Regions from separate parts of the Faecalimonas umbilicata genome, predicted to be linked through region 2. Evidence: a T-box and tRNA genes for the amino acid it is inferred to sense, from the RefSeq annotation. Region 2 holds a T-box; the other holds one or more tRNA genes.
What was found. The T-box of region 2 lies ahead of thrS (threonine--tRNA ligase). A T-box ahead of a tRNA ligase gene usually reads a tRNA of that ligase, here a tRNA-Thr.
Positions count from the first base shown of each region.

Region 1: it has a tRNA-Thr gene. The T-box ahead of thrS (threonine--tRNA ligase) is inferred to sense a tRNA for this amino acid. The anticodon was not compared.

Region 1 covers NZ_AP031411.1:1,783,731-1,792,577, reverse strand. Annotated here, with positions in the region: gene lepB (signal peptidase I) at 1-79, shown strand, start outside; gene ACGG81_RS08515 (ribonuclease HII) at 72-836, shown strand; gene ACGG81_RS08510 (YraN family protein) at 854-1,195, shown strand; gene pgeF (peptidoglycan editing factor PgeF) at 1,254-2,129, shown strand; gene ACGG81_RS08500 (mechanosensitive ion channel family protein) at 2,177-3,049, shown strand; tRNA gene ACGG81_RS08495 (tRNA-Thr) at 3,219-3,291, shown strand; gene ACGG81_RS08490 (MATE family efflux transporter) at 3,369-4,763, shown strand; gene ACGG81_RS08485 (ABC transporter permease) at 4,866-5,675, opposite strand; gene ACGG81_RS08480 (ABC transporter ATP-binding protein) at 5,662-6,429, opposite strand; gene ACGG81_RS08475 (epoxyqueuosine reductase QueH) at 6,609-7,298, shown strand; gene argH (argininosuccinate lyase) at 7,409-8,809, shown strand; gene asd (aspartate-semialdehyde dehydrogenase) at 8,845-8,847, shown strand, end outside.
Region 2 covers NZ_AP031411.1:1,268,104-1,276,950, reverse strand. Annotated here, with positions in the region: gene ACGG81_RS06110 (AI-2E family transporter) at 1-68, opposite strand, end outside; gene ACGG81_RS06105 (DUF1540 domain-containing protein) at 204-524, opposite strand; gene thrS (threonine--tRNA ligase) at 633-2,564, opposite strand; T-box leader at 2,671-2,873, opposite strand; gene ACGG81_RS06095 (YdcF family protein) at 2,875-3,600, opposite strand; gene ACGG81_RS06090 (SEC-C metal-binding domain-containing protein) at 3,625-4,125, opposite strand; gene ACGG81_RS06085 (hypothetical protein) at 4,343-4,564, shown strand; gene ACGG81_RS06080 (hypothetical protein) at 4,577-4,738, opposite strand; gene asnA (aspartate--ammonia ligase) at 5,065-6,075, shown strand; gene ACGG81_RS06070 (adenylosuccinate synthase) at 6,220-7,494, opposite strand; gene cls (cardiolipin synthase) at 7,683-8,847, opposite strand, start outside.

The sequences.
Region 1 (8,847 bases), 520 kb from region 2:
AAAGAGAGAAGATCTTGTTGGAAGAGCGTGGGTACGGATCTGGCCATTTTCAGAGTTTGGAGTGATAAAACATGAGTAAGAGCATTCGGGAAATACAGCAGGAATTTTCTCAGGCAGATGATTGTGAAAGAAAGGTACTGTATGAACAGTATGCAGATGATTCGAGGGCAGGTGTGACTGCTCTGATCGCAAAATACAAAAAGCAGGAAGAAAGGCTTGCGGCGGAGATTGCCCGCATTGAGGCGATGAAATCTTATGAGAACAAATACCGGGATGCAGCATTTATCTGCGGGATCGATGAAGTTGGAAGAGGTCCGCTTGCAGGTCCGGTCGTGGCAGGGGCTGTAATCCTTCCAAAAGACAGCCAGATTCTTTATCTCAATGATTCCAAAAAATTGACGGAGAAACGCAGGGAAGAACTCTATGAGGTGATCATGCAGGAAGCAGTAGCTGTTGGGATTGGAATTGTAAGTCCTGCACGGATTGACGAGATCAATATTCTTCAGGCAACGTATGAGGCAATGCGGGAGGCTGTAGGGAAGCTTTGTGTGGAGCCGAATGTCCTTCTAAATGATGCAGTTACAATTCCGATGGTTCCTCCGCATATTGTCCAGGTGCCGATTATCAAAGGAGATGCCAAAAGTGTTTCGATTGCCGCGGCAAGCATTGTGGCGAAGGTGACAAGAGACCGGCTGATGACAGAATATGAGGAGGTACTTCCTGGATATGGATTTGCATCGAACAAAGGGTATGGCTCGTCAGAGCATATCGCAGCATTGAAAAAATATGGACCGACACCGATCCATCGTCGTAGTTTTATCCACAATTTCATCTAAAGAGAGGAAAGCATTTTATGGGGAATCAGCGACAGATCGGAAGGGAGTATGAGAAAATGGCAGCAGAGTATCTGGAAGCATGTGGCTTTCAGATACTTTCCTGTAATTATCGGTGCAGATACGGGGAGATTGACCTAATTGCGAAAGACGGAGAGATGCTTGTATTCTGTGAGGTTAAGTATCGCTCGGATACGAGAAAAGGAGAACCGGCAGAGGCAGTCGGAGTCAAGAAGCAGCAAACAATCTACAAATGTGCGGCAGCATACTTGCAGGAGTATGGGATAGCAGAAATGCCCTGTCGCTTCGATGTGATTAGTATTTTAGGACGGGAGATCTGCCTGATCCGGGATGCATTTTGAGAACCAGGATAAATATGGTGCACAGATGTTTGACGAAAAATAAAGGGAGGAGAGAGCATTGGAGAATCGTTGGAAGAAAACAGACGAAAGAAATGTATTGGAAGTAAAAGAAAAAGCGGGCGTAACCTATCTGTCCTACCCGCTTTTAGAACATACGAAGTGTGTGAGACACGCATTTTCTACAAGACTTGGAGGAGTCAGTGAGGGAATCTATGCCTCGATGAACTTAAGTTTTTCCCGGGGAGATGATCCGGAAGCAGTGCGGGAGAATTTTTACCGGATGGCAGAAGTGCTTGAGATTTCGCCAGAGCAGTATGTCTTTTCTGCGCAGACACATACAACGAATGTTCGGAAAGTAACAAAAGACGATGCAGGAAAAGGATTTTTATTTCCGCAGGCATGTATTACGGGATGCGCGGGAGGGCTTAAGGATGTGGATGGGCTTGTGACAAATGAGCCCGGACTTTGCCTTGCTACTTTTTATGCAGACTGTGTGCCGCTTTTTTTCGTGGATCCGGTAAAAAAAGCGATTGGGCTCAGCCATTCTGGATGGAGGGGCACGGTTGGAAAGATCGGAAAAGTGACGGTGGAGAAAATGACAGAACTGTATGGAACAGATCCAAAGGATGTTGTCGCGGCAGTCGGACCGTCGATTTGTCAGGATTGCTATGAGGTCAGCAAAGATGTTGTTGAGCAGTTTCGGGAAAACTATGATGAGAAATACTGGGAAAAATTATTTTATGAAAAAGAAAACGGCAAATACCAGTTAAATCTCTGGGAGGCAAATCGCATTGTGCTGCAGGAGGCAGGAATCCCGAAGGAGCAGATTGCAGTGACAAATATCTGTACTTGCTGCAACAGTGAACTCCTGTTTTCGCATCGGGCATCACAGGGGAAGAGAGGAAACCTTGGGGCATTTCTTATGTTAGAATAAACAGTGGAAGATAAACTAAATTTACAGCGCGAAAGAGGAGGTCATCTATGGATATGGAAACAGCAGCAGAAAATGTAGAAGAAGCAGCAAAAGATGTAAACCGGTTGGTCGAATATGTCAATTCTCAGATTCCGAACATCATTAATTTTGGTCTGAAAGTAGTGTTGTCATTGATCTGCTTTTTTATCGGAAGAAAGCTGATCCGGTGGGTACAGAAATTAGTCAGAGCATCTTTAAATCGGGCAAACGTAGATAAAGGGGTAGAGCAGTTTGTAGATTCAATGTTAAAAGTGGTGCTTTATTGTATTCTGATCTTTAGTCTTGTGGCAAATTTCGGAGTAGATACGACATCGATCGCAGCGCTCTTTGCTTCCGGAGGTGTTGCTATCGGTCTGGCGCTCCAAGGAAGTCTTTCAAACTTTGCGGGAGGAGTTTTGATCCTTCTTTTGAAACCGTTTGTAGTGGGAGATTATATTATTGAAAGTGGAACTGGAAATGAAGGAACGGTAAAGGAAATTCAAATTTTCTATACAAAGTTATCAACGGTTGACAATCGGATGATCGTTATTCCAAACGGTGCGCTGTCTAATAATAGTCTGACAAATGTGACAGCAAAAGAGAAGAGGCGCTTGGAGATTAAAGTAGGGATTTCCTACGAGTCAGATTTGCGGAAGGCAAAGGAAGTGATCGAATCTCTTCTTCTTGAAGATGAGAGTATTTTAAAAGATGAAGAAATCATAGTGTATGTTGATGAACTGGCAGAAAGTTCTGTTGTGATCGGGTCAAAGTCCTGGGTGAAAACCGATGATTATTGGCCGACCAGATGGAGATTGTTGGAGGAAATCAAACTGACGATGGATGAACAGGGGATCAACATTCCTTATCCGCAAATGGATGTTCATATTCAAAAAGAAAGCTAATAGAAAAGCAGTATAAGAAAGGCGGCAAAAAGTTCCCAATCTCTTCCACTTTTTGCCGTTTTTTAATAAAAAAACTTGACTTTTCAGAAAATTTTTATTATACTATAGTTCGTAGCAACTTGCAGAGAAAAGTAAGTTTGCAGAAAATAAATATAATATATCATATCGTGCTGAAATAGCTCAGTCGGTAGAGCACTTCACTCGTAATGAAGGGGTCGTCGGTTCAAGTCCGATTTTCAGCTGAATGGCAGGCAGATATAGGTGAGAGTCTATATCTGCTTTTTTATTACAGAACAAAACGAAAGAGGGAGTGAGGGAAATGAAACAAATGTGGAAAAAATTGTTTACACCGACAGACATGACAGAAGGAACACCATGGAAAAAGATTGTCCTGTTTACGATTCCGATGTTGATCGGAAATATTGCGCAGCAATTATACAATACGGTGGATAGTATTATTGTGGGACGCTATGTCGGAGATAATGCTCTGGCAGCCGTGGGAAGTGCCAGCCCGATTTTGAACTTGCTGATCGTACTGTTTATTGGAATTTCAGTTGGGGTGAGTATTATGGTTGCCCAGTATTTTGGGGCGAAAGAAAGGGAAGAATTATCATCTACAATCGGAGGATGTGTGACGCTGACAGCGATTGTTGCAATAGCTCTGATGATTGTTTCTCCATTTGTCGTGCGACCGATGTTGGAAATGCTCCACACACCGGCAAGCATTATCGACTGGTGTACTTCCTATCTGATCATTATGATGGTCGGGATTGCAGGCATGGCTTATTATAATATATTAAGTGGTGTGCTGAGGGGTCTTGGAGATTCTGTGTCGGCACTCGTTTATCTGCTTGTTGCAACGGTATTGAATATTGGTCTGGATCTTTTATTTGTTGCAGTGTTTGATATGGGAGTAGCGGGGGTTGCCCTCGCGACAGTGATCGCTCAGTTTGTCTCTGCGGTGCTTTGTTTATGGAAATTAATGCATATGAAGGAAATTTTTGAGTTTAGAAAACATCACTTAAAAATGAGCAGAGAACATACGGCACAGATTATCCGCCTGGGACTTCCTTCTGGATTGACACAGGCAATTTTTTCAATGGCAATGATTATTGTGCAGTCATTGACAAATAGTTTCGGGGAGATGTTCATTGCAGCAAATGTAATCATTATGCGCGTTGATGGGTTTGCGATGATGCCAAACTTTTCTTTTGGAACAGCGATGACGACTTATGCCGGACAGAATGCAGGAGCAAAACAATATGATAGAATCAACCGGGGAGCAAAGCAGGGAACTCTGATTGCAATGGGAGTATCGGCGACTATTACCGGGCTGATTTTGATCTTTGGGAAATATCTGATGGGAATTTTTACAGAGACTGAGGAGCTTGTTGATCTCAGCATGCGGATGATGCGTATTCTTGCGGTTGGATATATTGCGATGGGGGCAACTCAGTGCTTGTCCGGAGTGATGCGTGGGGCAGGTGATACGATGACGCCGATGTGGATCTCGCTTGTGACGACAGTGCTGATCCGTGTACCGGTTGCCTATGGAATTTCCTGGATCACAAGAACACCAGAATTGCCAAATGGACGGTCTGAGTGCGTTTTCATTTCGTTGCTTTGCTCTTGGGTGCTGGGTGCGTTGATTACATTTTACTTTTACAAACGTGGAAAATGGAAGAAAAAAGCATTGGGAAGTATGGAGAAATAACAAAAATATCCAATGATGTTTGAAAAAAAGAGGGAACTTTCTCGAAAGGTGAGAGGTTCCCTCTTTTTCGTATTGAAAAGGGGCTCTTTGCAATAGTAGTGATCAAGAGTGGCGTTTTCCGAGGTATAGCTTTTCAAGCAGGTTGATGCAGGCATATAGGAACATTGCGAGAATGCAAAGGAGGACGATAGCCATCAGGAGCCAGTCGAGCTTAAAGACCTGGCTGGAGTAAATGATCAAGTAACCAAGCCCGTTTCGTGCTGCAAGGAATTCTCCGATGATCACTCCGACGAGGCATAGGCCGATGTTGACCTTCATATTGCTGATGATTGCCGGAATGGAGTGAGGGATTACAACTTTTGTGAGAGCGTGGAATCTAGTACCGTGCAGCGTATAGATGAGTTTGATTTTCTCTTGATCGACAGTATGAAAGCTTGTATATAGGCTTAAAATACTTCCAAAGATTGCAACAGACATTCCAGAGACAATGATCGTTGTTTGAGTGGCGCCGAGCCATACGATCAGAAGGGGTGCCAGTGCAGATTTTGGAAGGCTGTTCAGCACGACAAGGTAAGGTTCCATAATCTCGGAAAGCTTCGGGCTGAACCAGAGAAGAACGGCACAGAGCAGAGCAATGAAGATAACAAGAAGGAAGCTTACGATTGTCTCATATACGGTGACACCAACGTGGAGGAAGATGCTTCGATCGCACACCATATTCCAGAAGCAGCGGACAATTTTTGAAGGACTGCTGAAGATAAACGAGTCGATCAGTCCGGTTGCAGAGGAAATCTCCCAGAGGATAAAAAAGACAAGCAAGATCAGAACCCGGAAGACAGAGACGATGGTCCGGTGCTTCTGTCTGCCTTTTAAAAATTCCTGTTGTTTTACGGACATCTCATTCACTTCCATTTAGTTCCCTCCAGACAAGATTGAAATATGTTTTAAATTCCGGTGTATTTCTGCGAAGAAGAGGAGTATCTTCCTGCATATCAAAGTGAAGCGGGATCGTCTGTTGAATAGAGGCGGGACGGGCAGAAAGGACGATGACGCGATCTCCAAGGCTGACTGCTTCTGATAAGTCGTGAGTGACAAGAATCGCTGTCTTTTTTTCTTTTCGGATAATTTGTCCGATATCATCTCCAACCGTCAGACGAGTCTGATAATCCAGAGCAGAGAATGGTTCGTCGAGAAGGAGAAGGTCTGGATCAAGGACCAGTGTGCGGATAAGGGCAGCGCGCTGCCGCATACCTCCGGAGAGCTCAGAAGGTTTTGCTTTGGCAAAGTTTTGCAATCCATAAGTGGCTAGCAGTTCGTTTGCTTTCTCTTTTGTCTGGCTGTTCAATTTGTGCTGGATCTCCAGGCCAAGGATGATATTCCGATAGATGGAGCGCCACTCAAACAGGTGATCTTTCTGAAGCATATACCCAATGTTGGCATTGCGCAGCTCTACGGATTTTCCATGGATCAGAATCTGCCCCTCCTCCGGTTGGAGCAGCCCTGCAATCAGTGATAAGAGTGTGGATTTTCCGCAGCCAGATGGACCGACGATAGCAATAAATTCTCCCTTTTTTACCGAAAAGGAGATGTGGCTTAAAGCAGGTGTCTCGCCATCCAGCGTGTGGTAGGCATAACTGACATTTTGAAATTCTAATATAGTTTCCATAAAAGCCTCCAGTCTGTTTCTATCCAATTTATGCAAAAGAAAGAAAATGGTGCGGCGATAGAGCAATCAGAAAAACGCGGATTGTTTTTTTTGATCAGTTGTGTATAATATCAGCAGGAGAAATAAAAGAAAAAGGGCAAAGGGTGAAGAAAATGAAAGAAAGAACAGATGGTGGGAGGATGAATCAAAAGGAAGAAAACCGGAAGATATCGGGACAGCCAAAGAGAAATTATCAGAAAGAGTTGGAGAACTTGTTAAAACAGTTTGAAAAAGATGGCAGAGTCCCATCTTTGTTACTTCATAGCTGTTGTGCACCTTGCAGTAGTTATGTGCTGGAGTATTTGTCTCAGTATTTTCATATTACAGTGTTCTATTACAATCCGAATATTTATCCGGATACCGAATATGACAAGCGGGTACAGGAACAAAAGGAACTGATTGAGAAACTCCCGGCGAAATATCCAATCTCTTTTCTGGCGGGAGAATATGATAAACAGCTGTTTTATGATGCGGTAAAAGGGATGGAGAGAGAAAAAGAAGGCGGCAGGCGATGTTTTCGCTGCTATGAACTGAGACTTTTGGAGGCGGCAAGGGAAGCGAAAAAGGGCAATTTTGATTATTTTACAACGACACTTAGTATCAGCCCGATGAAAAATGCTGCAAAGTTAAATGAAATTGGAGAGCGGATCGGGGAAGAGATAGGGGTTCCTTATCTTCTGTCTGATTTTAAGAAGAAGAATGGATACCGTCGCTCGGTGGAATTATCGGGATTGTATGGACTTTACCGGCAGGATTACTGTGGCTGTATCTTCTCAAAACAAGAGCGAGAAGCTCAGAAGAAAGAAATGCTAAAAAGTGAAAATATGTAAAAAATCCTAAAAGAGAAAGAAAAAATATGTAAAAAGAGAAGATAATATTGGAAAATTATACAAAAATATGATAGACTATGAAAAATAAGCAACAGAAAAGAGGAACAAATATGGCACAATTGTGGGGAGGACGTTTTACAAAAGAAACAGATCAGATGGTATATCAGTTCAATGCATCGATTTCTTTTGACAAAAGGTTTTATGCACAGGATATTAGAGGCAGCATCGCGCATGTGATGATGTTGGCAAAGCAAGGGATTCTGACAGAAGAAGAACAACGGAAAATGATTTCCGGTCTGGAAGGAATTTTAAGGGATATAGAAGACGGTTCTCTTGCGATTTCAGAGAAATATGAAGATATTCATAGTTTTGTGGAGGCGACTTTGATCGAGCGGATCGGAGAACCTGGCAAGAAATTACATACTGGAAGAAGCAGAAATGATCAGGTTGCCCTCGATATGAAGCTTTATATCAGAGATGAAGTGTATGCGACGGATCATCTTTTGAAGGAGTTGTTAGAGGTACTGCTTGGAATCATGGAAGAACATATCGATACGTTCATGCCGGGATTTACTCATCTGCAGAAAGCACAGCCAATCACATTGGCACACCATATGGGTGCTTATTTTGAAATGTTTAAGCGAGATCGAGCCCGCATGAAGGATGTTTACCGGAGAATGAATTACTGTCCGCTTGGCTCTGGAGCTCTGGCTGGTACCACATATCCGTTGGATAGAGAGTATACAGCGGAACTGTTAGGGTTTGCAGGTGCCACATGGAACAGTATGGATTCTGTGGCAGACAGAGATTATCTGATTGAATTTTTAGCCGCACTGTCTACGGTTATGATGCATTTAAGCCGCTTTTCAGAGGAGGTTATTATCTGGAACAGCAATGAGTACCAGTTTGTTGAAATTGATGATGCATACAGTACCGGAAGCAGCATTATGCCGCAGAAGAAGAATCCGGATATTGCAGAACTTGTTCGTGGAAAGACAGGACGTGTTTACGGAGCGTTGATGTCACTTCTTGTGACAATGAAAGGATTGCCGCTTGCTTATAATAAGGACATGCAGGAAGACAAAGAGCTTGCTTTTGATGCGATCGATACGGCAAAGGGATGTTTGATGTTGTTTACAGATATGCTCCGCACGATGAGATTTCAGAAGGAACAGATGGAAAGAAGCGCGAAAAACGGATTTACTAATGCGACAGATGCAGCAGATTATCTTGTAGGCCATGGCGTAGCATTTCGGGATGCACATGGGATTGTCGGACAGCTTGTGTTAAGCTGCATTGAGAAGGGAATTTCATTGGAAGAGATGAGTTTGGAAGAATATCAGAGGATTTCCCCGGTATTTCAAGAAGATATTTATGATGCGATCAGCCTGAAGACTTGTGTGGAGAAGCGCAAGACATTTGGTGCACCGGGGCGGGAAGCGATGGAGCAGGTGATTTCTCTGCAGAAACGATATTTGTCCCAGTCGGATACGTTTTCCGCACAGGATTGATAAATATAATGGTTTAGTAAAGAGAGGAAAGAAAGATG
Region 2 (8,847 bases):
TGCTTATGATAAGGACTGTTATCTGTTCTCTCTTCCCGAGAATCCTGCTTTTTTTCCTGTTCTTCCATTTTCCCGCTCCTTTCCTTTTTTCATATGAAATCATTATACCCTCTGCCATACCACGCGTCAATACGCTCACACTACGAAAAGGCACCGCCAGATCTCTTGTATCTGACGATGCCTTTTCTTCCTGATTTTTCACTCTATTCGCAGACAGCACAGAACGTAGCACATTCTGTCTCCTGACAGTGGCATGCATTGCTTCCTTCCACACTGATCTTTCCGGCATGACATTTGCAGGATTCATTATACTGACAGTCTGTCGCCTTACAGTCGATCGTGCTTGTCGGAGAAGCAGTCCCCGTCACATTGGAATAACTGTCTCCTTTTCTTTCCTGAAAGCTGTCGCAGCAAGTCTCCTCTGAGCGCTTTGCTTTGTTTCCGCCTACTTCAATCTTATCCAGATTACATAAAAATTGCTGATTGTGTACACAAGTCTGTACGGTACATTTTAATTCTGGCATGTTGCTACCTCCTTGTTTGATTACTGTTCACAAACATAGTGTTTCCGCCAAAAACATTCCTATACTTCTTTTCTGATTTTTTTACAGACTTTGTGTCCTCTCGCAGATTTATTTTCCTTCTTCCAATTCTACTTTCCGAATTGTTCTGTTCTTAATCTCCTCTGTGATCTCCGCAATAAATGTATCCAGGCTTCTCTGTCCTTCATCTCCAAGGAAACGGCTTCTGACAGATACCACTCCTTCTTCTTGCTCTTTTGCTCCGACAACGAGCATGTACGGAATCTTATTCAGACGCGCATCACGGATCTTATATCCGATTTTTTCTGAACGTTCATCTACAGAGCAACGGATCTTTGCTTCTTTGAGTTTTGCTGCAACTTCATTTGCATACTCATGATATTTTTCGGAGATCGGAAGTACTTTTACCTGTTCCGGTGCAAGCCATGTCGGGAATGCTCCAGCAAAATGCTCGATCAGAATACCAATGAAACGTTCGATAGATCCAAATACCACACGGTGTACCATGATCGGTCTGTGTTTCTCACCATCTGCTGCAATATATTCCATCTCAAAACGAAGCGGAAGCTGGAAGTCTAACTGGATTGTTCCACACTGCCATGTTCTTCCAAGTGTATCTTCCAGATGGAAATCAATCTTCGGTCCGTAGAATGCCCCATCTCCTTCATTGATCACATATGGAAGCTGCAGCTCATCCAGTGCAGAGCGAAGCGCATCTGTTGCGATATCCCAGTCTTCCTGGCTTCCCATGCTGTCTTCTGGTTTTGTAGATAATTCTACATGGTATTTAAATCCGAACAGACTATATACTTCATCAATCAGTCTTGCAACCCCTTTGATCTCATCTTTGATCTGCTCTCTTGTCATGAATATATGTGCATCATCCTGTGTGAAGCTTCTAACTCTCATCAAACCGTGGAGTGCACCTGATTTTTCATGGCGGTGTACTGTTCCAAGTTCTCCCATACGGAGTGGAAGATCTCTGTAAGAGTGTGGTTCTGTCTTATAAACAAGGATTCCTCCTGGACAGTTCATTGGTTTGATTGCAAAATCTTCCTCATCGATCACTGTTGTATACATATTTTCTTTGTAATGTGCCCAATGTCCAGATGTCTCCCAAAGTTGTTTATTTAACATAATCGGTGTAGAAATCTCTACATAACCTGCACGTGTATGCACTTCTCTCCAGTAATCGATCAGTGTATTTTTTAAGATCATTCCCTTCGGAAGGAAAATAGGGAATCCCGGTCCTTCCTCCAAGATTGTAAACAGTCCCAGTTCTTTTCCTAATTTTCTGTGGTCGCGCTTCTTTGCTTCCTCAATTTTCGCAAGATACTCATCAAGATCTGCTTTTTTTGTAAAAGATGTTCCGTAAATTCTTGTGAGCATCTTATTTTTCTCGCTTCCTCTCCAATAAGCACCAGCGAGACTTGTCAGCTTAAATGCCTTGACAGATTTTGTGCTGAGTAAGTGTGGTCCTGCACAGAGATCTGTAAATTCTCCCTGCTTGTAGAAAGAAATCACTGCATCTTCCGGCAGATCTTCAATCAGCTCCACCTTATACGGCTCTTCTTTTTCTTTCATCAATGCAATCGCCTCTTCCCTCGGAAGTGTAAACTGCTCAATTTTCAGATCTTCTTTGACAATTTTCTTCATCTCTTTTTCGATTGTTTCCAGATCTTCTGTTGTAAACGGAACTTCTCTGTCAAAATCATAGTAGAAACCGTCATCAATTGCCGGTCCGATTGCAAGTTTTGTATCCGGAAACAGTCTTTTTACTGCCTGTGCAAGAATATGAGATGTTGTGTGGCGGAACGCATGTGCTCCCTCCTGACTTTGGAATGTATGAATTGTCAGTTCACAATCCTGGTCTATCTTTGTGCGAAGATCGATCACTTCCCCGTCCACTTCTCCTGCTGTCGCCATTCTTGCAAGCCCTTCACTGATATCTGCTGCAATCTCATATACAGACTTTGCTTCACTGTATTCTTTGACAGAACCATCTTTTAATGTAATTTTCATTGTTTTTTCTCCTTTTCTATTTTTATTGTTTTTGTTTCTCCTATTGATCGTGTTTTCCGTTCTTCTGCCAAACAGAAAAATCCCTTGCAGCACAGATCTTGATACTGCAAGGGACGAGTATTTACTCGCGGTTCCACCCTGATTGAACTGGCTTTTGCCAGAACCACTTTCTTGATGATAACGGAATCACCGGGCTGTTTTCAGCCACTCCGAGGTAGTTTTCAGATGCTTCTGTAATAAGAAGTTTCCAGCACAAGACTTCTCTCTCTGTAATCTTCCACATCCTACTCGTCTCATCTACGTATTCTCTCTATTCTTTTGTAAGATACATTCGCATCACTGCGAAAAATTCTCTCACCATATAGTTTAAAAATAAAATTGGATTACATCCTGCTGCAATTCCATACAATCTTGTATAGCCAATCTGTCTCCCAAGCAACAACGACCGATAAATATGAAAATTGTTGGATACAATTCCGATCCGGTCGTCCATACTGTCTACAAGCAGCGCACTGTATTTCAGGTTTTCATAAGTATTTCTCGACTTTTCCTCCAGAGAGATCTGTTCCTCAGCAATACCGTGTGAAACAAGATACTGTGCCATCGCAAACGCTTCTGTCACATCTTCTCCCTTCCCCTGACCACCAGATACGACCACTCGTGTCTCCGGATTCTCTTTCAAATATGCTACTCCTCTATCCAGCCGTCTCTTCAAAGAATTGGTAATCTTCTTTCCTCTCACCTGTGCGCCCAGCACAATGATCACGTCCAGCTTCTTAGGCGGCAGTGTAAGCATTGCAGAGCAGATGATCACCTGTACTGCAAAGAATACAAAATAGGCGATAAAATTCAATGTAAGCAATATGTACTGAAGCCATCTTGGGCTAAAATGTACAATTGCTGCCAATAGGAAATTGAACACCGCAAACACTATCCAGAACGCAGCAAATGTAGAATTCCATTTTCTTGTATAATAGCAGATAAAAAGATAATAGACAATCGCTAAAATTCCTATGACGATAAATCCTGTATGCATCTTCTCACCTCTTTACCCAAGCTGTTATTTTCCACAGCACTTTTTATACTTCTTACCACTTCCGCATGGACATGGATCATTTCTTCCGATCTTCTTCTCTCTGCGAATAGTACCGGATGCTTTTTGCTCTCTGTAAAGCTCCTTTTGTTTCTCTTTTGTGAAGATCTCGTCCCACTGTGGAAGTTCATATAACCAGTCTGCTTTTGCATCGACCATGTTCTTATATAATTTTTCTTTATCAAAGTTTAAGTTCACGATCGTATCTTCTTCCATTGTCTCGATCGGGTTTTCTACTTTCAGACTTTCATTGATTCCATCTAAGAATCCTACCATAGTAAATACTTCTACCTGATATTTCTCTGCAAGTTCCTTTACAGTTCCTCTGACTTCCTCATCTGGATTAGAGAGAAGCTGCTCATAGATTCCTCTCTCAATCTGAAAATATGTCGTCCAAAACTTCTGTAACTGTGTCTTATCCATCTCCTGCGAATACGCAGTAGCTCTCCATTGTTCTAATAAACTCATTTCTACCAATACTCCTTTGTATGTGATTTCGTACGTCCTATTATATACTATTTCTTTTCTCTTTTCAAACATTTTTCGATATTTGCCTGCTTTTCCTCTTACTTGTCAAATTCACAGAAAATACTTTCTTATGCTTATTTCTTTTCTTCATTTGCTTTTTCGTGTGTTTTCCTATATAATAGAGCAAATATCTTGTTTAGAAACGGAGTGTCCTACTATGAAAAAATTCAAACGGATCTTTGCATTGGCAGGTGTGATCTTGCTCTGTGCGCTCTATGCGAGCACACTGCTCTTCGCTTTCATTGATCGTTCTCAGTCTCTTGATCTCTTGAAGGCGTCTATTGCAGCTACAATCATACTCCCTGTATTTTTATATGCCGCAATGATCTTTCATCGTCTTTCAAAAAAAGATGATGACCACGATCAAGAAGAAAAATAAAAACCTACTATCTTATATATAAAGCTCTGCCAGCATCAGTGCAGAGCCTTTTTCTATCACGCTTTGCGGATTGTGCTTTCCTCTTTCTTCCTGTTCCCTGATCTGCTGACGTTTGCTCAAATATTCTTCGATTGAAATGACTTCCTGTGGATTCTGTCTTCGCTTTGTCAACATTTTACATACCTCCTTTTTGCTTCTTTTTCGTTTCTGACTACTTCTCTCTTATTCTTTCTGTCAACTTTATTATTCTATTCCACGCTCCCGGAAAATATGTCTTTTTTCATTGTTTTTCTCAAGTTTTCACTTGATAACTTTATTATAAATCGAAATTGTGACATCCCTATGACAGATCTCTAAACCCTTTCTAATCTAATTATTAAGATTTTCTAATGTATTTTCTAAGTTTTTCTGCATTTTCCTTGACATTTTTCCTGAGTATCCCTACACTAAATCTCATCAACAAAGCAAACATAAAATTTTAACAGAAAGGTTATGGTATCATGGAACAATTTATTTTGCCTGAAGGCTATCACTCTCCACTCACAATCCGGGAAACGGAAGTTGCGATCAAGGAAGTCAAAGATCATTTTGAGCGCGCGCTTGCCAAATCCTTACATCTCACCCGTGTTTCTGCTCCTCTTTTTGTAAAACCAGAAAGTGGTCTGAATGATAATCTCAACGGAACCGAACGTCCGGTTTCTTTTGGAATCCGGGAACAGAACGATGCTCCTGTGGAGATCGTACACTCTCTCGCCAAGTGGAAACGATATGCTTTGAAGCGCTATGATTTCCACTCCGGCGAGGGACTCTATACTGATATGAGTGCAATCCGCCGCGACGAAGACACCGACAACCTGCATTCTCTGTATGTAGACCAATGGGACTGGGAGAAGATCATCTCCAAAGAAGAACGGAACACAGAAACACTTCTCTACACAGTTCGGAAAGTCTATGCTGCCTTAAAAGAAACTGAGGAATTTATTTCCCGCAGATACAATTACATCGAACCGCTTCTCCCGGAAGACATTACTTTTATAACTGCTCAGGAACTAGAAGATCTATATCCCAAGCTTTCTCCAAAAGAACGAGAATACAAAATTGCAAGAGAGAAGAAAGCGGTCTTCCTTTCGCAGATTGGTAAGACTCTTGTCTCCGGGAAGCCGCACGATGGACGTGCTCCTGATTATGATGACTGGGAATTGAATGGTGATATTCTCGTGTATTACCCGGTGCTTGACGTAGCGCTGGAACTTTCCTCCATGGGGATCCGTGTTGACGAAGCCGCTTTAAAGCGGCAGCTGAAAATCGCCGGCTGCGAAGACCGTGCCGAACTGGATTTTCAAAAATCTCTTCTCAACGGAGAGCTTCCCTACACAGTCGGTGGAGGAATCGGTCAGTCTCGGATCTGCATGTTCTACCTCAGAAAAGCCCACATCGGTGAAGTGCAGTCTTCCATTTGGACCGAAGATACCCTTCGTTTGGCAGACGAACACCAGATTCAACTTCTCTAAAATGACTTCCCTGTAAAGCAACAAAACATGCCGGAATATTTTACCATTTCCTATTGGAAATCAGCTTTTTCCGGCATGTTTTTTTCTAAAATTCTATTCTAAGTTTGTATCATTGTTTTCCGATAAACATCCACGCCAGCCTTCTTAGCGGTAGATGATCTCATCTCTTCCCGGTCCGTTAGAAACCATCGTAATCGGATAACCGATCTTCTCCTCAATAAATTCGATATATCTACGACAGTTTTCTGGAAGATCTTCATAGCGTTTAATTCCCCGGATATCGCATTTCCATCCTGGAAGTGTCTCTAGAACCGGTTTTGCACGCTCCAGCAAATAGGTCGGCGGGAAGTCCGTTGTAATCTCCCCGTCAATGTCGTAGGCAACACATACTGGAATCTCATCGAGATATCCAAGTACATCTAAGACAGTAAATGCAACATCTGTTGTTCCCTGAAGTCTGCATCCATACTTGGAGGCAACCACGTCAAACCATCCCATACGTCTTGGACGTCCGGTCGTTGCACCAAATTCTCCTCCATCTCCGCCTCTTCTTCGAAGCTCATCTGCCTCTTCGCCAAAAATCTCACTGACAAATGCTCCTGCTCCAACAGCACTTGAATATGCCTTGCAGACAGTGATGATCTGCTTGATCTCATACGGTGGGATTCCTGCTCCGATCGCACCATATGCCGCAAGTGTTGAGGAAGAGGTAACCATTGGATAAATTCCATGATCTGGATCTTTCAGAGAACCTAACTGTCCTTCCAGAAGAATTTCTTTTCCTTCCTTGATCGCATTGTGCAGATACAGGGACACATCGCATACATATGGAGCAACCATCTTTTTATAGCTCTGCAATTCTTCGTAAAGATCTTCTGGACGAAGTGCCGGTTTCTTATATAAATGCTCTAAAATAACATTCTTCTGTTCACAGACACGAACAACTTTTTCTTTTAACAATTCATCGTCAAATAACTCACTAACCTGAAATCCGATCTTTGCATACTTGTCTGAGTAAAACGGAGCAATTCCTGATTTTGTAGAACCAAAGGATTTTCCACCCAATCGTTCCTCCTCATACTGGTCAAACAGGATGTGATAAGACATGACAATCTGTGCTCTGTCAGACACTAAGATCTTCGGCGCCGGAACTCCTCTGTCAATGATGGACTGAATCTCCCCAAAGAGCACAGGAATATTAAGTGCAACCCCATTTCCGATAATACTTGTCGTGTGATCATAAAAAACTCCTGACGGCAATGTGTGAAGTGCAAACTTTCCATAGTCATTGATGATCGTATGTCCCGCGTTTGCTCCGCCCTGAAAACGAACGATAATGTCCGCTTTCTCTCCAAGCATATCTGTGATCTTTCCTTTTCCTTCATCGCCCCAGTTTGCTCCTACTACTGCTTTTACCATGTCTTATCCTCCTAATCGATAAATGTCTTATTTTATCTTCTTATAAACATTTACAAGCTCTGCTTATTTACTACGCCAACGATTATACTATACTTTTTTCTTGATGTAAAATATTTTTTTGAAAACTTTTCAAAAACTTTTTAAAAAACCTTTATACAAAGTTTCATACAAAATCTGTTCACAATCTCCTACATCAATGGAGCAATCAGACGCAGCACTCTTCCTGCTACCGTCATCACTGTTCCTCTTGTCCGAAGATCCATCACACTTACTTTCTGACATTTTTTCAATGTCTCCTGAAAATCTTTTTCAATATTCCAGACAACCGGATTGTTGTAAATAAAGGTTCCACACTCAAAATGAAGATACAGACTCCGATAGTCCAGATTGATGGTGCCGACCGTCGCCGTGTCATCATCAGAAACAAAAACTTTTGCATGGACAAATCCGGGTGTGTACTCATAAATCTGTACTCCTGCCTCGATCAGCTCTTCATAGTATGTCTTTGCTACTGCAAATGCATACCACTTATCCGGAATGTGCGGCATAATGATGATGACTTCAATTCCACTTTTTGCGGCATACGTCAGATTCGTCACCATCTCATTATCCAGGATCAGATACGGTGTCATAATGTGCACATATTTCTTTGCATGATTTAAAATGTGAAGGTAAACTTGCTCTCCAATGTTTTCATTGTCGAACGGACTATCTCCATAAGGCAGTACATACCCCAGTTCTCTGTGCAGTTCCTCCTGAACCGGAGTCAGATATTTTTCATAATCTTCTTTCTGATGTTCTGTGACATTCCACATCTGCAAAAACATGATTGTAAAATTCTGTACCGCATCTCCCTTGATCATGACCGCTGTATCTTTCCAATGTCCAAACCGTTCTTTCTGATTAATATATTCATCTGCCAGATTGATTCCGCCTGTAAATGCCGTATGTCCATCGATCACGCAGATTTTCCGATGATCTCTGTTATTCTGGTGCGTGGAAAGAATTGGCTTGATCGGACTAAACATCTTGCATTTGATTCCTTTTTCCTGAAGTGTCTCCGGATAATGATACGGCAGAAGCGCGATACAGCACATCCCATCATACATAAATCGGACTTCCACCCCTTCTTTCACCTTTTCTTCCAGGATTTCCAGGATGCTATCCCACATAATTCCCTGTTCTACGATAAAGTATTCCATGAAAATGAATTTCTTTGCCTGTCGAAGTTCCGTTTTCAACTGCTCAAACTTATCTTCCCCCAGCGGGAAATATTTGACACTTGTGTTCCGCTTAATCGGATATCCTGCCTGCCGTGACATATAATGTGCCAAATTTGCGTTGGCTGGTTTG